One region of the Micromonospora sp. NPDC003816 genome, then DNA from elsewhere that is predicted to be linked to it. Evidence: riboswitches for the same ligand, from Rfam matches in the RefSeq annotation. Region 1 holds a riboswitch; each other region holds the start of a gene.
The links. Region 1 has a riboswitch for S-adenosylmethionine ahead of ACFYTT_RS01555 (aminotransferase class V-fold PLP-dependent enzyme). Riboswitches for the same ligand answer to the same signal wherever they lie in the genome.
Positions count from the first base shown of each region.

Region 2: it holds a riboswitch for S-adenosylmethionine, as region 1 does, so the genes downstream of both, ACFYTT_RS29565 (ABC transporter substrate-binding protein) here and ACFYTT_RS01555 (aminotransferase class V-fold PLP-dependent enzyme) in region 1, are expected to answer to the same signal.
Region 3: it holds a riboswitch for S-adenosylmethionine, as region 1 does, so the genes downstream of both, thrC (threonine synthase) here and ACFYTT_RS01555 (aminotransferase class V-fold PLP-dependent enzyme) in region 1, are expected to answer to the same signal.

Region 1 covers NZ_JBIANP010000001.1:372,016-379,276, reverse strand. Annotated here, with positions in the region: gene ACFYTT_RS01565 (hypothetical protein) at 1-975, shown strand, start outside; gene ACFYTT_RS01560 (GMC oxidoreductase) at 972-2,849, shown strand; gene ACFYTT_RS01555 (aminotransferase class V-fold PLP-dependent enzyme) at 2,827-4,056, opposite strand; SAM riboswitch class IV at 4,109-4,224, opposite strand; gene ACFYTT_RS01550 (hypothetical protein) at 4,702-7,261, shown strand, end outside.
Region 2 covers NZ_JBIANP010000017.1:34,160-41,420, reverse strand. Annotated here, with positions in the region: gene ACFYTT_RS29585 (urease accessory protein UreF) at 1-254, opposite strand, end outside; gene ACFYTT_RS29580 (urease subunit alpha) at 254-1,957, opposite strand; gene ACFYTT_RS29575 (urease subunit beta) at 1,954-2,319, opposite strand; gene ACFYTT_RS29570 (urease subunit gamma) at 2,316-2,618, opposite strand; SAM riboswitch class IV at 2,911-3,023, shown strand; gene ACFYTT_RS29565 (ABC transporter substrate-binding protein) at 3,285-4,127, shown strand; gene ACFYTT_RS29560 (amino acid ABC transporter permease) at 4,163-4,945, shown strand; gene ACFYTT_RS29555 (amino acid ABC transporter ATP-binding protein) at 4,942-5,673, shown strand; gene ACFYTT_RS29550 (BPTD_3080 family restriction endonuclease) at 5,840-7,261, shown strand, end outside.
Region 3 covers NZ_JBIANP010000004.1:80,683-87,943, reverse strand. Annotated here, with positions in the region: gene paaN (phenylacetic acid degradation protein PaaN) at 526-2,199, opposite strand; gene ACFYTT_RS16025 (GNAT family N-acetyltransferase) at 2,252-3,271, opposite strand; gene thrC (threonine synthase) at 3,555-4,841, opposite strand; SAM riboswitch class I at 4,851-4,986, opposite strand; gene ACFYTT_RS16015 (DoxX family protein) at 5,179-5,628, opposite strand; gene ACFYTT_RS16010 (DUF4232 domain-containing protein) at 6,031-6,717, shown strand; gene ACFYTT_RS16005 (ABC transporter permease) at 6,707-7,261, opposite strand, start outside.

The DNA of each region.
Region 1 (7,261 bases):
ATCCTGAGCAACTACATCCACGTCGCCTTCGACCCGAAGGCACCGGACTCGCCGGTGCCGTTCGGCTTCTATCTCTACGACCACGCGATCAGTCCGTGGCTGGAGGTGGTCCGGACCAGCCGTGAGTGGGTCGCGTGCGTCGGCGCGGACATCGTCGCGCTCTGCCGCGACTCCATCGGCGCCGGCTACTACCCCTATCTCAACCTGGACGAGCACCACCTGCCGGGCCGGGCGCCCTACCAGCAGTGGCACCAGACCCACGACGTGCTGCTCAGCGGCGTCGACGACGACGAGGGCACCTTCACCGTCTACGGCTACACGGCGAACGGGTCGCTGCGGACCACCACCGTCGGGCAGGACGACGTCGCCCGCGCGTACGCGAGCCTGGACGAGGTGGAGAACGACTGCTTCCAGGTCTACTTCTACCGGTTGCGACCGGACGCCAGCTACCGGATGCGGTTGCACGTGGTGGGCGGCGCGTTCGAGGAGTACCTGTCCGGTGCCAATCCGAGCCGCCGGGTCGACATGCTCCAGGAGGAGTGGGAGCGGGCCTACGGCGTCGACTCCTACGTGCCGCTGCGCGGGTACCTGCGCGACTACCTCAACGGCGACGCCGCCTACGACATCCGGTACCTGCACGTGCTCTGGGAGCACAAGCGGCTGATGACGGAGCGGTTCCTCCGCCTGGCCGAACTCGCCCCGGCACTGGCACCGCTGGTGGACGACTGCCGTGCGATGCAGACCGACGCGGTGGCGTTGCGCAACGGGATGTTGTGGCACGAGCAGAAGGGACGGTCCTCCCGGTTCGTCGAGGAGGCCATGCCGCGCCTGGAGCGCGTCTTCGACACCGAGGTGCGGGTGCTGCGGCAGGCCGTGGAGGAGATCCGGCGTCATCCGGCGCAGGAGCCGGCCACGGATCACCGGCCTGTCCATCAGGGCACGCCCACGGACGCGGGACGGGGTGGCGGGACGTGAGTGTGGACGCGGAGTGCGCGGTGCTCCTGCGGATGCCGACCCTGCGCCCGGACGACCACCTCCAGTTGCGGATCGTCGGCGCCGGCACGCAGGACTTCCGGTACGACCAGCGCACCGGCGAGTGGACCGCCACGCTCGATCCGGCGGCGCATCCCGACGGTGTCGAGGTCGTCGTCGTCCTCGACGGCGATCCCCAGCTCGACGGGCCGCTGCACCTGAGCACCGCCGAACTGGCCGCCCCGGCCTGCCGCATCGACGGGCGGGTCCACTTCGCGCGGCACCAGGACGTCCTCGTCGGCGAGTCGCACGTCGCCCGGCACTTCTTCCCCGGCGATCCGGAGTCCACGCAGCGCTACGACGTCATCGTCGTCGGCTCCGGTGCCGGTGGCGGCACCCTGGCGTACCAGCTCGCCGAGACTCCGTGGCGGGGCGGTCGGCCACCGCGCGTCCTGCTGCTGGAGGCCGGTAGCTACCTGTTCGGGACGCACACCGGCAACCTGGCCCGCTACCAACCGGTCGGTCCCGACGTGTACCCCAACATCTTTCACCACTGGGGTGCGTTCGGGCGTCGGCGCTGGCGGGCCGCCGACGCCGAGAGCGCCAAGGCACGCATCGCGCAGGGCCTCAACCTCGGCGGCCGGACCCTGTTCTGGGGAGCCTCGGCACCCCGGATGCACCGGTGGGAGTTCCGCGACTGGCCGGAGGCGGTCCGCGACGAGTTGTACGACGTCTGGTACGACCGCGCGGAGCAGCTGACCCGTGTCACTCCCCTGGTCCCGTCGTCGTACCAGACGATGGTCAAGGCGAAACTGCGGGAGTTGCCCGCGTTGGCCGAGTTCCGGCACTTCGATCCGCCGATGGCGATCGAGTACTGCGGTCCGGTCCCCGGGGCGGTGCCGGCGGGTATCTGGTCGGCTGCCGAACTGCTGCTCAGCCGCGCGATGCAGGACGGCCGCTTCGGCAACCTGCGGGTCCACCTGAACCACGAGGTGGTCGGTGTCGAGCGGGCGGCGGGCGAGGTCACCGGGGTGGTGACGTACGACCACCTGGCCGGCCGGGACCGCACCTACCGACTGGCCGACGACGGCGTGGTGGTGCTGACCGCCGGCACCGTCGGCACTGCCGCCGTCGCGCAGTCGTCCGGCCTCGCCGAGGACATCCCGCTGGTCGGACGCGGCATCACCGACCATCCCATCCACGTGGTGAAGTTCTGGATGCGGCAGGGCGGGGACTGGTACAGCCGGTTCGACTCCAGCAAGACCGTCTCCCGGCACCTCACCGACGCCGCCGACACCGACCCCGCCCACCCGTACAGCGTCACGCTGGACCTCGGCGCGAACCTGAACCAGTTCCGCTTCGTCAACGCGTTGGAGTTCACCGGCGCGAACCTGGCCACCGTCGACGGGAAGATGCCGGGCGAACTCGTGTTCATGGTCGAGGCGCCGCTGGTCGAGCAGAACGCCGTCACCCTGACCGAGACCCGGCCGGTGGGCGGGAAGCCCGCCGCGCTGCCCACCATCCGCATCCATCCCAGCCCGCGCGCCCACCAGGTCCAGGACGCCCTCGACACGATCACCGCCGATGTGGTGTCCGCCTTCGGAGGCGAGGTGTACGAGCAGCTCTGGGCTCCGCTCGGCGGGGTGTCGCACGAGGTCGGCACCATGCGGATGGGTCGCGACACGCCGGGCCGGGAGCGGCCGGGGGTGGTCGACGAGGACCTGCGCGTCGCCGGCCACCGCAACCTCTATGTCTGCGACCTGTCCGTCTTCCCGAACTCACCGGCGGCCAACCCGACGCTGACGTTGGCGGCGCTGGCCATGCGCCTCGCCGCCCACCTCAGCACCGGACGACTCACCGCCCCCGGGGCGTGTTGATCACCTGGCGTAGTCCGTGCAGGAGTCGGTCGACGTGCTCGGCGGTCGTGCCGATGCCGATGCTGGCCCGGATCGCGTAACCGTCGGTGGGGCGGCCGAGCCGCGTGGCCGCGTCAGCCAACAGCTTCCGGCTGAGCGGGTGGGCGCAGAACAAGCCGTCTCGTACGCCGATGCCGTGCTCGGCGGAGAGCCGGTGGGTGATGTCGGCTGCCCGCCGGTCGGCGACGGTGAAGCTGACGATGCCGACCCGGTCGTGGTCGGCGTCGAACGTGCGCAGTTCCGCCACCTGCGGCAGGGCGCCGAGGCCGTCGCGCAGTCGGGCCAGCAGCTCCTGCTCGTGGTGAGCGAGTACGTCCGGTGCGGCGGCGGAGATGGTGGCACAGGCGGCGGCGAGTGCCACCGCTCCCAGCAGGTTCGGCGTGCCGGCCTCGTGTCGGGCCGGGCCGGTCTGCCACTGCACCTCGGCGGGTTCGTCACCGACGTGCCTGGTGGCTCCACCGCCGGACAGGTACGGGTCGGCGGCGTCGAGCCAGTCGGCGCGGCCGGCCAGGACGCCCGCACCGAAGGGCGCGTACAGCTTGTGCCCGGAGAGCGCCAGGTAGTCGATACCGGCGGAGGCCATGGAGACCGGGCGGTGCGGGGCCAGTTGGGCGGCGTCGACGGCGATCCGCGCGCCGTGCCGATGGGCGATCTCCGCGATCTCGGCCGTCGGCCAGACCTCGCCGGTGACGTTGGAGGCGCCGGTCACCGCCACCAGCACCGGCCCCGCGTCGCCCAGGTCGGCCAGCGCCCGGGTCAGCCCGGAGGTCACCTCGGGCAGGTCGGCGGGCACCGGCAGGCGGTGCACGTTCGGCCAGGCGAGAAGGTTCGCGTGGTGTTCGCCGGCCCAGGTCACCACGGTGGTGTGCGGGGGCAGGGCCCGGGCGAGCAGGTTCATCGCGTCGGTGGTGTTCCGGGTGAAGATCACATGGTCGTCCGGCCGGACGTCGAGGAAGTCCGCGACGGTCTGACGGGACTGCTCGTACGCCAGTGTGCACCGGCGCGACGCGAGGCCGGCGCCCCGGTGCACGCTGGCGTACCAGGGCAGCAGCTCGGTGACCGCGTCGGCGACCGGGACGAGGCAGGGTGCGGTGGCGGCGTAGTCGAGGTTGGCGTACGCGACGGTGGTGCCGTCGGAGAGGCGGACCGGAAGGTCGACGCCGAGCACGGCAGGAGCGATCGTGGGCACACTCGTCCTCAGGTGACAGTGGACCCGTGCGGGTCCGCGCTTGCCTCCGGCGGTCGCCGACGGCCTGGTCTCACCCGGAGGCACCCCACCGCGGATACGAGGGTTGCCGGTCAGCAGGCCGGGGCCTTGGCGCTGACACTCTTGACCGCTGCCGATGCTGCCACACGGGCGAGCCCGCCCGCCAGTGCCCGTCGGGCACCCGTCATGTCCCTGTTCGTACGACACGAGACAGCCCCTTGAGTCGTCCCGCCTGACCGGTCGGCTCGCCGTCGCGCCGGTCCGGGTGGCGGCTCGGGAGCAGACGTGAATCCGACGCCCCGGGTGCGCGATTGCGCGGGCGCGCTTCACCACGCACAGTGACCACAGTCACCTGCCACCGATCGGCTCGGCGTCCCTTCGCCGCTGTTCTGTCGGCCATGGGAGCGCGGGTCGGCGCGGCATGTCGGTGATTCGACGGATCACTGTCCGGAAAGCGTCTCCACCACGCGGAATAGCACACTCCATCATGGACGGACCAGCGGTTCGACTGTCAGCTTTGCGAAACACTTTCGCGCTCCGATCTGCCCTACGGTGAACCGGCGTTACCGCAGCGACCACGCCGCAACCATTGGGGAACGCATCACCATGCGCATACTCGCCGTGCCCGTCAGGGTGGACGCCCTGTGGCTCGCCACCGACCGGACCGTGACCGGACCGACCGCCGACTTCACCCGCCTGCCGTACGTCGACGCCAGCACCGGCCGGGACGCCGACTTCGGTGAGCGCAACCTCAGCGACGCCATCCTGCCCGGGTCGTTCCAGCAGGACCTGCTGTTGCCGGCCGGCATCCACCTGCACTGGTCACTGCCGGACGCGCTGACCCGGTTGACGCACGGTGCCGCGACCGGCGGTGGTGCGCCCGCCGTCGACCTGCCCCGGGTGCCGAACCGGTGGCTGGTCACCCGGACCGCGCCGGGTGGGGCCCAGGACCGCTGGATGGTGGAGAGCGACGCGCTGGGCGACGTCGACCGGGGCGGGGTGACCTATCCGCTGCGGGCGGCCGATCCACGCGGCACCACCGGACGCCCGTGGCGGTATCTCGGCCGGAAGCTGCCGCTGTCGGCGTGGCCCGGTGTGCCGACCGACCGGGTGGCCGCGCTCACCGCGCTCGGCTACGGCGAGCCGACCTTCGCCGCGTTCTATCCGAACTCGTCGAGCGTGTTCGGGTTGCACGACGACGGCTACGGGGCGGTGCCGCCGCCGAACGGCCTGCGCTACGACGTGGTCGGCTGGTATGCCGAGACGGCCGACGACGAACTGCTGGCGGTGGTGGCGACGGCGGCCGGGCGGAGCTGGCCGCAGACCATCGCCGACGAACTGGACTGGTCGGTGCCGGCCGACACCGGCGGCGACGCTCCGGCGCGGATGCTCTGCTTCGGTCGGCTGACCTTCGCCGCGACGGCGAAGCGGGCGCCGGTGCCCGGCCCGACGACCGACTCCGAGAGCGGGGTCTGGGTGGCGAACACCGCCACCGAGGCGCTCGCCGCGCACCTCGGCGCGGTGTTGCCCGGGGTGACCGAGACGCAGACCGAGAAGCTGCTGGAGGCGCTGACCGTCGCCGACGAGTTGGAGAGCGGCGTGTTGGACCTGCCGGCCCGGCTGGCTCAGGCCCGGCATGCCGCGTCGTTCGGCACGGTCGCCTCCGGGGTGGCCTGGACGGTCCGCCGGCAGGACGACCCGCTGGACGGCGGGGACGAGGGGGCGCCGGTCACGGTGCCGCAGCGCCAGGCCCGGGAACGGTTGGCGCTGCCGGGGAGCTTCGGCGACCTGCTGGTCGCGCTGAACGAGGCGCAGTCGGCGTACGACGCGGCGGCGGCCGAGGTCGCCGGGGCACGGCGGCGGATCTTCGCGGACTGGACCCGGTACCTGGTCTGTGCGTACCCGCCACCGGGTGCCCGGGAGGACTATCCGGACCCGGATCTCGTCGGCTGGTATCTGCGACGGGAGGTGTCGGCGTTGTCCGCCCGGTTGGCAAGGCTGGGAAGTTGGCCGCCGGTGGACACCGGCACGAGTCTGGCGCACCGGTTGCAGGCCGCCCGGCAGGCCGCGCAGTCGGCGCTGGACACGGTCAACGCCACGGCGGCGGCGACCGCGCGGAGCCGGTTCGAGTTGCAACAGGTCCCGGGTACGCCGTACCAGGTGCCGAACGAACCGGTGGTGCTGCTCACCGGTGCGGCGGCCACCCCGTCGGACCGGTACGGCCGCGACGGCGCGGACCAGCCGGACGGGCTGCTGCCGTGCCTGGCGGTGGAGCTGGCCGTCTCCGAGGCCGACCTGCGGACCGCAACCGGGGTGACCCGCCTCGGTGACCTGCTCGCGGCACTGGCCACCAAGCTCGCCACCGGGCAACCGGAACATCCCGCGCTGCGGTCGTGGACGGGTCAGCCGTGGCATCCGGTGCTGCTGCACTGGGAGGTCGAGTTCTTCCCGGCGCGGGCGGGCAACAACCTGGACCCGTCCGGGCGGGACTTCGACCCGGCGTTCGTCACGACTAACTACGAGCTGCCCGACGGGGACCGGGAACTGCGCCCCCGGGCGGAGAAGGACGTGCTGGACACGGCGGCGAACGTCTACACCGGCAGCACGGTGTTGTCGGCGTCGGCGCGGCCGGTGCTCTCCACCCGGATCATGCGGTACCTGCGCGGGACACCGCTGGCCCGGGCGAACGACGAGCGGACGGCGGCGGGACTCGACCCGTGGACCGCCGACCAACTGGACGACGACCCGGGACCGCTACTGGACTGGTGCGCGGCGCAGCAGGACGACGCGCGGCTGGGCACGCTCGCGACGGCGTACCGACACCTCGCCGCGCACGAGGGAAGCAACCTGGCGCAGAGCCTGGGTGGTTTCAACGACGCCCTGGTGATGCTGCAGATGGTGCGTCAGTTGCCGATCACCGACCCGTTGGGTTTTCCAGCCGGGCGGTCGCTGGCGGCGCTCGTGCAGGAGGCGGTGGCGGGTGAGGGGCGGCACGCGCCGGTGCCGCTGAGCGACTTCAACCCGGTCCGGGCGGGGGCGCTGCGGGTGCGGCGCTTGCGGATCGTGGACAGCTTCGGCATCGGGTACGACGTCGACACCGACAAGCCCCGGACCACCACCTGGTTGAGCATGCCGAACCGGCCGACCTGGGTGGCGATGCCGCCCC
Region 2 (7,261 bases), on a different contig from region 1:
GCGTCCAGTTCGGCGTCGAGCCGCGCCAGCAGGTCCCGGCGTCCGGCCGACCGGGCGGCCCGACGGGACGCCGCCGCGAACGCCGCCGCGACCAGCCCGGCGGTGGCCAGCCGCCCGCGCAGGTACTCCCCCAACGTGGCCAGGTCGGTCACCCGCCCGGCCGCGACAGCCGCCTCCAGCCCCGACGAGTGGGCGTGCGCCCCCGCTGGGAACCGCCCGTCGGCAAGCAGCAGGAGCATGGTCGGCGCGCTCATCAGAACAGGAAGTAGCGCTGGGCCATCGGCAACTCGGTCACCGGGTCGGGTTCGACCACCTCGCCGTCGATGCGGACGGTGAAGGTGTCCGGGTCCACCTCGATGCGCGGCAGCGCACCGTTTTCCGGCAGGTCGGTCTTGCCGCGCTGCCGTACGTCGGCCACCGGCACCACCCGGCGACGCACGTCCAGGCGCAGCCCGGCGTCGAGCGCGGCGGGTGCCACGAACGCCAGGCTGGTGGCGGCGGCCGCCACGCCGTACGCGCCGAACATGGGGCGGGGCAGCATCGGCTGCGGCGTCGGGATCGAGGCGTTCGCGTCCCCCATCTGGGCGTACGCGATGAACCCGCCCTTGATCACCAGGTGCGGTCGGACGCCGAAGAACGCCGGTTCCCAGAGCACCAGGTCGGCGAGCTTGCCCGGCTCGACCGAGCCGATCTCGTGGTCGAGTCCGTTGGCCATGGCCGCGCAGATGGTGTACTTCGCCACGTAACGCCGGGCCCGGTGGTTGTCGGCGGCACCGTCACCGGGCAACGCCCCCACCCGCGCCTTCATCACGTGCGCGCTCTGCCAGGTCCGCAGCACGACCTCGCCGACCCGGCCCATCGCCTGCGAGTCGGAGCCGATGATCGAGATCGCGCCCAGGTCGTGCAGCAGGTCCTCGGCGGCCATCGTGGACGGTCGGATCCGGCTCTCGGCGAACGCCAGGTCCTCCGGCACCGCCGGGTTGAGGTGGTGGCAGACCATCAGCATGTCGAGGTGTTCGGCCAGCGTGTTGCGGGTGTACGGACGGGTCGGGTTGGTCGACGAGGGCAGCACGTTCGGTTCCCCGGCGACGGTGATGATGTCCGGCGCGTGCCCGCCCCCGGCCCCCTCGGTGTGGTACGAGTGGATCGCCCGGCCGCCGATCGCCCGCAGGGTGTCCGCGACGAACCCGGCCTCGTTGAGGGTGTCGGTGTGGATGGAGACCTGCACGCCCGAGGCGTCCGCCACCCGCAGGCACGCGTCGATCGCCGCCGGGGTGGTGCCCCAGTCCTCGTGCAGCTTGAAGCCGCCGGCACCGGCCCGCAGTTGTTCCCAGAGCGCCTCGGCGGAGACCGTGTTGCCCTTGCCGAGCAGCAGCACGTTGACCGGGAACGCGTCCAGCGCCTCGTGCATCCGGGCCAGGTGCCAGGCGTTCGGCGTGACGGTGGTGGCCCGGGTCCCCTCGGCCGGTCCGGTGCCGCCGCCCACCAGGGTGGTGACACCACCGGCCAGCGCCTCGGTGACGATCTGCGGGCAGATGAAGTGCACGTGGGTGTCGACCGCCCCGGCGGTGAGGATCCGGCCGTTGCCGGCGATCACCTCGGTCGCCGGTCCGATCACCAGCTCCGGGTGCACACCGTCCATGGTGTCCGGGTTGCCCGCCCGGCCCAGCGCGACGATCCGCCCGTCGCGGATCCCCACGTCCGCCTTGACCACGCCCCAGTGGTCGAGGACCACCGCGCCGGTGATGACGGTGTCCAGGGCCCCCTCGGCCCGGGTGGCCCGGGACTGCCCCATCGACTCGCGGATCACCTTGCCGCCGCCGAAGACCGCCTCGTCGCCGCCGGCACAGTGGTCGTGCTCGACCTCGATCAGCAGGTTCGTGTCGGCCAGCCGGATCCGGTCGCCCGTACTCGGCCCGTAGAGCGCCACGTAGCGCTCCCGCTCCACCATGCTCATGCCGTCGCTCCGCTCCGCTGCGCGCCGCCGTCGGGCACCGCCGTCGTCGGGGCCGGGTCCAGCGGGCCGGCGCACTCGCCGCGCAGGCCGGGGACGATCCGCGCGCCGCGCAGCGGCACCAGGTCCACGGTGCGGCTCACGCCCGGTTCGAACCGCACGGACGTGCCGGCCGGTACGGCGAGACGCTGCCCCCAGGCGGCGGACCGGTCGAAGTCCAGGGCCGGGTTGGCCTCGGCGAAGTGGTAGTGCGACCCGACCTGCACCGGCCGGTCACCGGTGTTCACCACGAGCAGCGTGGTCACCGGACGTCCGGCGTTGATCTCCACCGGCCGCGCCGCCGGCAGGATCTCCCCGGGGATCACGGGATCGGGTGGTGCACCGTCACCAGCTTGGTGCCGTCCGGGAACGTCGCCTCCACCTGCACCTCCCTCAGCAGCTCGGGGATGCCGTCCTGCACGTCGTCCCGGCTCAGGACGGTGCGGCCGGAGGCCATCAGGTCGACCACGGACGCCCCGTCGCGGGCACCTTCGAGGAGGAAGGCGGTGAGCACCGCGACGGCTTCCGGGTAGTTGAGACGCAGGCCGCGCTCGCGGCGGCGTCGGGCGACGTCCGCCGCCACGTGGACGAGCAGGCGGTCCTGCTCGTGAGGGGTGAGATACACGGGGTGCTCCCGGTGGGTTCCGCGCCCCGGACACCGTCGGCCCGGCGCCTCGACGCGCCGACCGCCGGTCGGGGTTCGCCCGCCGGTCCCGACCGCCACGTGCGCGGGGCCCGGGGTTTCCACCTCCCCGGTCCGCGTGACGGACCACCGGCGGTGTCGGGTCGGATGCGGACCGCACCGCCCACCGCTGAGCAGACCGTAAGGGATCACGCGGGCAGCGGGCAACACCCCGCGTGAGCGTGGTCATAACGGGTGGACGCTGCCCCGTCACGGGCTGCTAGCCTCGGCGGCAGGTCAAGAGCGTCAGCGTCAAGCCCCGGCTCGCTGGCCGGCAACCCTCGTCCGCGCAGGGGTGCCCCGGGTGAGGACCAGGCATCGGAGCGATCTCCGGTGCAAGCGTGGCCTGGTGTCCCAGGTCATCACGACCTCGAGGAGAGCCATGGCGTACCCCGATCGACCGGTTGCCTGCCGGCACCTGACCCGGCGTCGGCACGTCGACATGATGCGGGTGTGCAGCGCCGCGTGTAGCTGACCGCGTCGCCACCCGGCCGTCGACCCCACCCGGTCGGACGACCACCCCGTTCGTTCCCATCCTTCGCGGTCCGTCCCACGGCGGACCGTCGGTGTGGCACGTGCGTGCCCGCCGCCGCTCATCAGGAGACACCTGTGCGATTCCTTCCTGCCCTCACCCGGGCCGCCGCCGTCGGCGTCACCGCCGTGCTCGCCGCCGTCACCCTCACCGCCTGCGGCGCGGACGGTGACCCCGCCGAGAACCCGTACAACCTGCTCCAGCCGGGGGTGCTGCGGGCCGGCACGCTGACCGACGCACCGCCGAACGTGTACCTCAAGGACGGCGAGTTCACCGGGTTCGACAACGACCTGCTGGTCGCCGCCGCCGACAAGCTCGGGCTGCGGGTCGAGTTCGTCGGCACCGACTTCTCCGGTCTGCTCGCCCAGGTCAACAACCGCAAGTTCGACGTCGGCAGCTCCTCGATCACGATCACCGAGGCGCGGAAGAAGACGGTCGACTTCGGCAACGGCTACGACTTCGGATACTTCGGCCTCGACGTGCCCGCCGGTTCGACGCTGGCGAGCTTCGACGAGCTGTCGGGCAAGCGGGTGGTCGTCGTGCAGGGCACCGTCCAGGACGACTACGCCACCGGGCGTGGCCTCGACCCGGTGCGGGTGCCGGACTACAACGGCGCGATCAACCAGCTCAAGGCGGGCACCGCCGACGCCTGGATCGCCCCGGCCGAGATCGGCGAGAAGACCGCCGCCGACAGCGGCGGCAGGATCACGGTCGCGGCGAAGGAACTCAGCCCGGCACCCACCGCGTACGCGGTCGCCAAGGGCAACGACACGCTGCGCGAGGCGCTGAACCGGGCCCTGGACGAGGTCATCGCCGACGGCACCTGGACCCGCCTCCAGGAGCAGTACTACCCGGGCCGGCCGATCCCGGCCGACTTCACCCCGGGCAGCGGCGAGGTGTCGGCGCCGGCCGCCTCCTGAGGTAGGACGACGAGCGAGTAGGGCGGAGGTCGACCGTGGATCCGTTGCGCACCCTGTGGGAGACGTTCTTCGACTGGGAGTCGATGCGCGAGGCGCTGCCCGACATGATCACCGTCGGGTTGCCGAACACGCTGATCCTGGCGGTCACCGCCGCCCTGCTCGGCTCCGCCATGGGCATCGTGCTGGCCGTCGCGGGCATCTCGCGTACCCGCTGGTTGCGGTGGCCGGCCCGGGTCTACACCGACGTGTTCCGCGGTCTGCCGGCGGCGGCGACGATCCTGCTGATCGGGGTCGGTCTGGCGCCGTTGGGCATGCAGGTGTGGGGACCCAACCCGTACCCGCTGGGCATCCTGGCGCTGTCGCTGATCGCGTCGGCGTACATCGGGGAGATCTTCCGCTCCGGCATCCAGTCGGTGGAGGCCACCCAGGTGGAGGCCGCCCGCGCGCTCGGTTTCTCCTGGTGGGAGGCGATGCGGGTGGTGGTGATCCCGCAGGGTGTCCGGCGGGTCCTGCCGGCCTGGGTCAACCAGCTCATCGCACTGATCAAGGACTCCAGCCTGGTCTACTTCCTCGGTCTGCTGGCCAGCCAGCGGGAGCTGTTCCGGATCGGGCAGGACTACGCGGCCAACACCGGCAACCAGTCGGCGCTGCTGCTCGCCGGGCTCTTCTATCTGACCCTGACCGTGCCGCTGACGCACGTCGTCAACTGGATCGACCGGCGGCTGCGGCACGGCCGCCCGGCGACCGGACCGGCCGGTGACGACCCGGACGACCTCGACCTGGCGCTGCCCGGCGCCGCCGGAGGCAACCAACGATGAGCACCTCGGTCAGCCTGAGCCTGCGCGACGTACACCTGGCCTTCGGCCCTCACCAGGTGCTGCGTGGGGTGGACCTGGACGTCGCACGCGGCGCGACCGCCTGCGTGATCGGCCCCTCCGGGTCCGGTAAGTCGACGCTCCTGCGGACCGTCAACCGGCTCCTCGAACCGGACAAGGGTGACGTGCTGCTGGACGGACGCAGCGTGCTGCGCGACGACCCGGACGCCCTGCGGCAGCGGGTCGGCATGGTGTTCCAGCAGTTCAACCTCTTCCCGCACATGAGCGTGCTGCGCAACATCACCGTCGCGCTACGGCGCATCCGCAAGCTCGGCGAGGACGAGGCGGTGGCGGTGGCGCGTACCCACCTGGACCGGGTGGGGCTGGCGGCGAAGGCCGACGCCCGGCCGGCGCATCTGTCCGGCGGGCAGCAGCAGCGGGTGGCCATCGCCCGGGCGCTGGCCATGCAGCCGCAGGTGATGCTCTTCGACGAGGCCACCTCGGCGCTCGACCCGGAGTTGGTCAAGGGCGTGCTGTCGCTGATGGCGGACCTCTCGTCGCAGGGCATGACCATGGTGGTGGTGACCCACGAGATGGGTTTCGCGCGCGAGGTCGCCGACACCGTCGCGTTCATGGACGCCGGAGTGGTGCTGGAGGCCGGCGAGCCGGCCGCGATCTTCGAGTCGGCCGAGCACCCGCGCCTACGCCGCTTCCTGTCCCAGGTTCTCTGACGCGAACGCAAGCGCACTCAACATCACCCTCCGGTACGCGACCATGCGCACTCGTAGCGTCGACCGCCCTTTGAACGCCACAACAGGCTCCTCAGCCTCGATATCTAACGGCCGGTATAGGCTGTCGCTCGAATCTGCAACATCCAACTCAACCGGGAGGTCAGCGTTGAGCGACCGGGTCATCGACAACCCGATCATCAACTCGCCATACGGCCGCCCCACCCGCCACTTCGCCTTCGACCGGGACGGCATCACCGACCGGGTCGAGGAGCAGCGGCGGCCGTCGAGCTTCTTCATCCCGGTGCCGCGACCTCGCAAGCGGGGACAGCAGCTTGAGTTGCAGGTCTTCACCGAAGACGACATCAAGCCCAACAAGCAGGTCAATGATGTCCGGGAACGGGTCGACGCGTGGCGGACGGCGGGCTGGCCGAACGTCACCCCGGTGACCCGCCGCCTGCTGGAGTACTGGAGCGATCCGGAGCGGGACAACAAAATCCTGTTCTGCCAGCGTGAGGCGGTCGAGACGGCGATCTTCCTTGCCGAGGGAGCGACCAAGTGGCAGGGAAGTTGGATCAACAACGATCTGGACGCGCACAACGCTGAGCACAACAACGGTCTGCCACGAGCCGCCCTCAAGATGGCGACCGGCACCGGCAAGACCGTGGTGATGGCCATGTTGATCGCGTGGCAGACGATCAACAAGGTCCATGCGCCGTACGACAGGACCTTCGCGAAACGGTTCCTCGTGGTGACCCCCGGCCTCACCATCCGCGACCGGCTGCGGGTCCTGCTGCCCGAGGATCCGGGCAACTACTACCGCGAGCGTGATCTGGTGCCGGCCGAGTTCGCCGACGACCTCGGCCAGGCAAAGCTGGTAATCACCAATTTCCACGCCTTCCAGCTCCGCGAAACCCGCTTCGGCCGCAACGCGACCGGAAACACCAAGGCACTGGTGGCACCCGGTCGACCCGACCCGTTCCGGGAGACCCCGGCCCAGATGGTCACCCGGGTGCTGCGCGAACTCGGCGGATCGTCGGAGATCGTTGTCTTCAACGACGAGGCACACCACTGCTACCGGGGACGTGCCGGTGAGCCAGAGCCGGACGCCGACACCGTCGAGGATCTGCGCGGCGACGAGCGCAAAGAGGCCGCCGACCGGGCCGAGGAGGCCCGCATATGGTTCAGCGGCCTGGAAGCGGTCCGCGCCAAGGTCGGCATCAAGAGGGTGTACGACCTCTCTGCGACCCCCTTCTTCCTGGCCGGATCCGGCTACCGGGAGGGCACGCTCTTTCCCTGGGTGGTCAGCGACTTCTCGCTGATCGACGCCATCGAGGCCGGCATCGTCAAGATCCCCCGGGTACCGGTCGACGACGACCGGGTCGCCAACCGCGTGACCTACCTGAATCTCTGGCAGGAGATCCGCGACGCCCTGCCCAAGGGCGGACGCCGATCCCACCAGGACTTCACCGCAGCGGATCTGCCTGGCGCGTTGACCGCCGCCCTGCACAGTCTCTATGGCTCCTACGTGTCAGCGTTCGAGGCGTGGGAGAAGTCGGAGGCTGCCGCCCACGGGCAACCGCCACCCGTC
Region 3 (7,261 bases), on a different contig from region 1:
GCCCGGAAACCCGACGTGGTCCGGCTGGTCGGGTGGGCCTGCCCTCGGATCGGACCGACCCACTCCCCTCGCCCTGCTCGGTAGCGACGGTCGCGGGCTGGCCAGGGTGTCCGGCGGATGCGGCGGGTGCCAGGTCTCCCGCGCCGCCTTTGCTCTGCTTCAACCCACGCAACGAACAGGGCGATTCGTTCCTCCTGGCAAATGCCGCACTGGCAAAGCCATGACAATTGACCAGAACCGGTGCGTTCTCCCGAAAGTATTGCGTGGAGTGAAGCAGAGCAAAGGCGGCAAGGCGCAGTACCGCCGCCCACCGTCCGCCTCCGCCCCACCCCGCCCCGAACCGCCCCGAGCCGAACCGCCCAAGCTCAACTCAGCTCAACTCAGCTCATGCTCCAACGGTGACCCAGCAGGGTTCCGGGGCAGCCTGACCCGCGCAGGGATCAAGCCTGACCGCCCGGAGCGGGTCAGGCTGCCCCGGAACCCCCACCGTGAGAAGACCCGAACCCCCCACCGTGAGCAGCAGACCTAGGCGTGCCGCCGACTCTGCACGATGCGGAAACGGTTGGCGACGTACGCCCCGTCGGTGAGTGCCGAGTTGGCCGCCGCGTTCGCCCCGCTGCCGTGGAAGTCGGAGAACGCCGCCGACTGGTTCACGAAGACGCCGCCGGTGAGGTTGCCGGACAGGTGCACTCCGACCTCGATCGCGGCGTTCTCGGCGGCGTCCAGCACCGCCTCGTCGGTGGAGTAGACGGCTGCCGTGAGCGCGCCCTTCTCCCCCACGGTCGCCCGGAGGATGTCCAGGCTGTGCGTGGTGGAGTCGGTGGCGATGGCGAAGGAGATGGGTCCGAACCACTCCCGCGAGTAGGTCGCGGTGTCGCCGGCGTCCAGCTTGACGACGGTGGGCGTACGGACCACCGCGTCCGGGAACGACGGGTGCGTGACGGTACGCGACTCCAGCACCGGCGTACCGACCTTGGTGACCTCGTCGAGGCGGTCCAGGACGCCGTCGTTGACGATGGCGCCGGTCAGCTCGACCCCACGCGCCGGGTCGGCGGTGAGCTTGCCGACGGCGGCGGCGATCCCGGCGGCCACCTCGTCGAAGCTCTTGTGTCCCTGGTCGGTGTCGATGCCGTCGCGGGGAATGAGGATGTTCTGCGAGGTGGTGCACATCTGGCCGCTGTAGAGCGTCAGGGTGAACCCGAGGTTGCGGCACATGCCGGCGAAGTCGTCGGTGGAGTCGACCACCACCGTGTTGAGTCCGGCCTTCTCGGTGTAGACCGCCGCCTGGCGGGCGTTGGCCTCCAGCCAGTCGCCGTACTCGGTGGAACCGGTGAAGTCCACGATCTTGACGGCCGGGTGCAGGGCCAGGGTCGAGGCCAGCTTCTCGCCGGGCGCCTCCGGGGCGAGCAGGACCAGGTTCGGGTCGAAACCGGCCTCGGCGAGCACCTGCCGGGCGTAGCGCACCGTCACGGCCAGCGGGAGTACGGCGCGCGGGTGCGGCTTGACGACCACCGGGTTGCCGGTGACCAGCGACGCGAACAAGCCCGGGTAGGAGTTCCAGGTCGGGAACGTGTTGCAGCCGATGACCAGGGCGACTCCTCGCGGCACCACATGGAACGTCTTGGTCATCCGCAGCGGGTCGCCCTTACCGGCGGCCTTCTCCCAGGCGGCGGTCCCCGGGTGGCGGGTCATCTCCGCGTACGCGTAGGCGACGGCCTCCAGCGCCCGGTCGAGCGCGTGCGCGCCGCCGGCCTGGAAGGCCATCACGAATGCCTGCCCGCTGGTGAACTGCACCGCGTTGGCCAGTTCGAAGACGTTCTTGTGCAGCCGGTCGAGGATCTCCAGGCAGACCCCGACCCGCGCCTGCGGACCGGCGTCCCGCCACGCGGGCAGCGCCGTGGACGCGGCGGCGACGAGCTGTTCGGCGGTGGCGTGCGGGTAGCGGACGTCCAGCGGGACGCCGAAGGGGCTGGTCTCGGTGGCTACCTGGTCGCCGTCGCCCGGCTGGTCGAGCGGGAAGTCTCCACCCAGGTACGCCTCGAATGCGGCCTTGCCGTCGGCGGCTGCGGTCTCGCCGTACACCCGGGGGCTGGGTGATTCCGGGTAGGCGGACCAGTACCCGCGCTCCGTGATCGCGGTCAGCGCGCGGTCGAGGGTCTCGGCGTGCCTGTCGTACAGGGGGTGCGGGGTCTCCGTCATGCCCGCCATCATGCAACAGGAAGCCCCGCGATCAGTAGGGGCGTGTCACAGCTCAGACGTCGAGTTGCCAGTTGCTCCAGCGATCCATCACCCGGAAACCGAGCTGCTCGTTGATCGTGATCATGTGATCGTTGCTGTCCGCGTTGAAGGTGTCGATCACCTGGATCGCGGGTTCGTGGGCGAGCAGGTGACGAAGGTTCTCGATCTTCGTGAGCAGGCCGAGGCGGCGGCCCCGGTGCTCCGGGTCGACGATGGTGATCTGTTGGAAGGCGTGCCAGTCGGCGGTCGGTGACATGTCGAGCAGGGTCCAGGCGACCAGCCGACCGGACTCCTGATGCCGTACGCCCGCGTGGTAGCGCCGTTTGCCGCGCGCTTCGAGCGCCCGCTCGGTGCCGCGTACCCGCTCCGCGTCGACCTGCTCGGGCTCCCATGCCAGGTCACCCATGGGCGCGTCGGCCAGCAGCCGCCCGTCCAGGTACGCGACGTCGGCGATCAGATCGTCCGGCGTACCCCCGCGCCAGAACAGCACCTCGTAGCCGGTGGCCCGGGATCGTGCGTCGGCCAGCAGCGCGTCCAGGGCGGCCTGGTCCAGTTCGGCGACGTGCAGTCGCCGTCGTACGTCGGCCAGGGCGTCGACCGCGCCGACGGTGGCGGCGAACCGGGCGGCCGGGGCGGGGTGGTCGGGATCGTCGCGCAGGTGCGCCCGGCTCAACGCACTGACCCGTTTCCGCCCGCGTTCGCGCAGTACGCGCAGGCCGCGCTCGAACAGCGCCCGACCGACTCCCCGGCTGCGATGGTCCGGGTGCACGACCAACTCGCCGGAGGCGTTCTCGGTGTTGTCGAGTTGCGGCAGGTCGAGCAGCAGGTAGCCGGCCGGGGTGCCGTCGACGTGGGCCAGCAGGGCGAGGGTCTCGGTGCCCGGCATCGGCTGGTGGAACAGCGAGGTGAACCGCTGCCGACTGAACGGGGGGTAGTCCGGCAGGTCGGTCGCGGTGTAGTCGGCACCGATCCGGTACGCCTGTTCGATGGCCGACTCGTCGTCGGGACCGAAGGAGGTGATGGTGATGGCCATCTCCGCAGCCTGCGGGACGACCGACGAAGGGGCCAGCGATTATTCGCCGGCCCCTTCGGAAAGCTTGGTCGGGAGGGACGATCGCACAACGCCTCCGGCGCTGGGTCGTAAAGACTGAAAGTCTACGGCGAAACGCCCTCCCGCACGAAGCATCTTGCGCCGCCCGGTTCCTGCCGTCAAGTACTCGACGGCGTGTTTTCCGCACTCACCGCTAAAAGCCCGTTACCCGGCGGATCGGTCGGCGTGCAACATGCCACTTCGGGCGACGGGCTCGCGGCGTGTCTCAGCCGAGCAGGCCGGCGTCGCGGGCGGCCCGCAGCGACGGCTTGATCCGGTGGGTCGGCCCGACCTCGCCCGCGACCGCGTCGAGCGTCTTGAGCCCCTCACCGGTGTTGTAGACCACCGTCTCCGCGGTCGGGTCCAGCTTTCCGGACTCGACCAGCTTGCGCAGCACCGCGACGGTCACCCCGCCCGCCGTCTCGGCGAAGACCCCGGTGGTACGCGCCAGCAGCCGCACGGCGGCACGGATCTCGTCGTCGTCGGCGTAGTCCATCCAGCCGCCGGTCCGGCGTACCGCCTCCAGGGCGTACAGACCGGCCGCCGGGTCGCCGATGTTGAGCGACTTGGCGATCCCGGTCGGCTTGACCGGGGTGATGGTGTCACCGCCGCCGTGCAGGGCGGTGGCGATCGGGTTGCATCCGGCCGACTGGGCGCCGAAGACCTTCCACCCGCCGGCCGGCGCCTCGACCAGGCCGATCTCGACCAGTTCGCTGAACGCCTTGTCGACCTTGGTGAGCAGCTCACCGGAGGCCATCGGGATGACCACCTGGGCCGGGATCCGCCAGCCGAGCTGCTCGGCGACCTCGTAGCCGAGCGTCTTGGAGCCCTCCGCGTAGTACGGCCGGACGTTGACGTTGACGAAGGCGGTGTCCTCGAACTCGTCGGTCTCCACCAGCTCGCCGCAAAGCCGGTTCACGTCGTCGTACGAACCGTCGATGGCCACCAGCTCGCCGCCGTAGACGGCGGTGGTCACGACCTTGCCCTGCTCCAGGTCGCTGGGGATGAACACCACCGACGGGGTGCCGGCGCGGGCCGCGTGGGCGGCGACGGAGTTGGCCAGGTTGCCGGTGGAGGCGCAGGCGAACCGGGCGAAGCCGAGCGCCCGGGCGGCGGTCAGCGCGACCGAGACGACCCGGTCCTTGAACGAGTGGGTGGGGTTGGCGCTGTCGTCCTTGATCCAGAGCGGGCCGGTGATGCCCAGCTCGGCGGCGAGCTGGTCGGCGGCGACCAGCGGCGTGAAACCGGGGTCCAGGGTGACCCGGGTGGCCGGGTCCTGGCCGGCGGGGAGCAGCGCCGCGTAGCGCCAGATGTTCTGCGGGCCCGCCTCGATCTGCTCACGGGTCACGGTGGCGAGGGCCGCCGGGTCGTAGTCGACCTCCAGCGGGCCGAAACACTCGTAACAGGCGTGCTGCGCGGCCAACGGGTAGCGGGCGGAACAGGCGCGGCAGACCAGGGCGCGGGCGGGGCTGGCGGTGGTGTCGATCCCGGTAGGGGCGAGCGTCGACGTCATGTCCGAGTCCTCTCATCTTCCCCCACATCGCACCCTGCGGCGGGGACGGAATTGGCACCTGCCCCACGGGACGCTCAGCGATGAGCGCGCGGGGTGGTTGCCGGGGCGTCTTCGGGCCGTATCCCTCAGCCCCTCTGGATGAGGTATTCAGTTGTGCCGCCGAGTCTAGGCAATCCCGCCGCGCTCGTCAGCGTTCGATCTCAGCCTGTGAGCGATTCCTCACCGCCGCCACCACCCGCGCAAGCGCGTCGACCCTGGATCGGGCAGCCCCGGCAGCGCCGGGGTGACCTGGTCCAGGGTCGCGCACGAGCGTCGGTCGGTCACCGCACCGGCCGGGTCAGGCCGGTACGGACCTGCGTTCGGCCGCCTTCAGGTCCAGTGCGGCACCGTTGCGCTGGCGCAGCAGGTTGTCCAGCGCCCAGCTACCCGGGCCGAGCACCGCGATCAGCAGGAACGACCAGCAGAACAGCACCGACAGCTCGCCGTGGTTGCGCAGCGGCAGCAGCGCCTCGGGCTGGTGGACGACGAAGTAGGCGTAGGCCATCGAGCCCGACGCCACCAGTGCCGCCGGTCGGGTGAAGAGACCGAGGAGCACGAGGGCACCGCAGACGGCCTGGATCAGCGCGGCCCACCAGCCCGGCCAGGTGCCGAGCGGGACGGGTTCACCGCTCCCCCGGGCACCGCCGAAGACGCCGAACAGAGACGACAACCCGTGGCAGAGAAACAGCAGGCCGATGACCATGCGGAACAGGGACAGGGCCGGCCCGCCGAACCGGTCAGTACGCATTCCGGAACCTCCATTGTGGATGGACGAGGGCAACCAGAATGCGGGACTGATAAATATTTGTCGATGCAATCTCTTCCTTTGGGAACGCTCCCACATCGATGGTAGCGACTGGAACTCCCGAGGGAACCCCCCTCGGCGAAGATCATTTCGATCACCCTCCGTAACGACTCCCTGTACACCCTGGACATCTGACGGCAACAAGTCGCGGTCATCCGATCCGGGGCCGCGCGCCCACCCGGGTCCGGAAGCGGCCACCGTCGTCCCACCAGCCGGTACGCGGGGCGGTCCCCGACCGACCGGGAGGCCGTCCCGAAGCGCCCACCTCGCCACCCCGACTGCCCGCCGAACGATCGAGGACCGTGATGCGACGATGGGCCGATGCGAGAAATCCACGGGGGATCGATGCCGGATACGACCACGAGACGCGGCGACGGAGGCCGGGCCTACCGGCGTCCTCGGCTCGTCGCGCTGCTGACCGCCTTCGCGCTGCTCGCCGGCTGCGCACCGACCGACGCGTCCGGCAACGTCCCGGGTGACGGACCGACGGAGCAGGCCGACCCGGCCACGAGCCCGACCACGGCCGGCCCGGACGCGCCGGAGGTCTGCCCCGAATCGGGGGTACGGATCCGCTACCTCGGCGTCAGCGCGGCCATGGGGCTCCGGGCGATGGGCGTGGAGCTGGTCAACTGCGGCGACCGCCCGTACAAGCTGCGCGGCTATCCGGCGCTGCGTCTGTTCGACGGCGAGGGGGCACCGATCACCGTCCGGGTGGTCGAGGGGGCGGCCGGAATCGCCTCGGGCTTCGACGACCCACCCCGGCCGCTGGTGCTGGCACCGGGCGCCACGGCCGGAGCGGCCGTGATCTGGCGCAACCTGGTCGACGATCCGACCGTGGTCGCCACCGACGCCGCGCGGGTGGAGATCGCGGCGGCCAAGGGGCAGCCGGGGCAGGAACTCGACATGGAGGGGCCGATCGACCTCGGCAACACCGACCGGATCGGAGTCAGCGCCTGGAAGAAGCGGACGGGCCCGACGCCGACGCCCACCGAGTCGGCGGACGACGGCGTCGACGCCGCACTCAGCTGGTGATGTCCTTGCGGGTGAAGCGCCAGAAGGCGAGCCCCCAGAAGAGGGTGGCGTAGCAGATCGCCGAGACGGCGCCCCGGACGATGTCGTCGGTCTGCACCGGCGTGGAGAGCAACCCCAGCCAGGCGGTGCTGTAGTGGGTCGGCAGGAACGACCGGATCGCGCCGAGCGCGGTGATCTGGTCCAGGATGCTGGAGAGGATCCACAGCAGCACCGCACCACCCACCGCGCCCAGCGCGGCATCGGTGACCACCGAGAGCAGGAACGCCAGACCGGCGACGACCAGCAGGACGACCGCCAGGTAGCCGAGCACCGCGAGCAGGCGGAGCAAACCCTCGCCGGGTTCGAGCTGTGCGGCGACCGTGCTGCGCAGCGGCGACCAGCCGTACCGCAGGGTGCCGATCAGCAGGGCCGTACCGGCGAGCAGCACCAGCGCGAACGCCGAGTAGGCGAGCGCCACCAGCAGCTTCACCGTCAACAGCCGGGCCCGGGGCACCGGCACCGCCAACAGGTAACGCAGGCTGCCCCAGCTCGCCTCGCTGGCCAC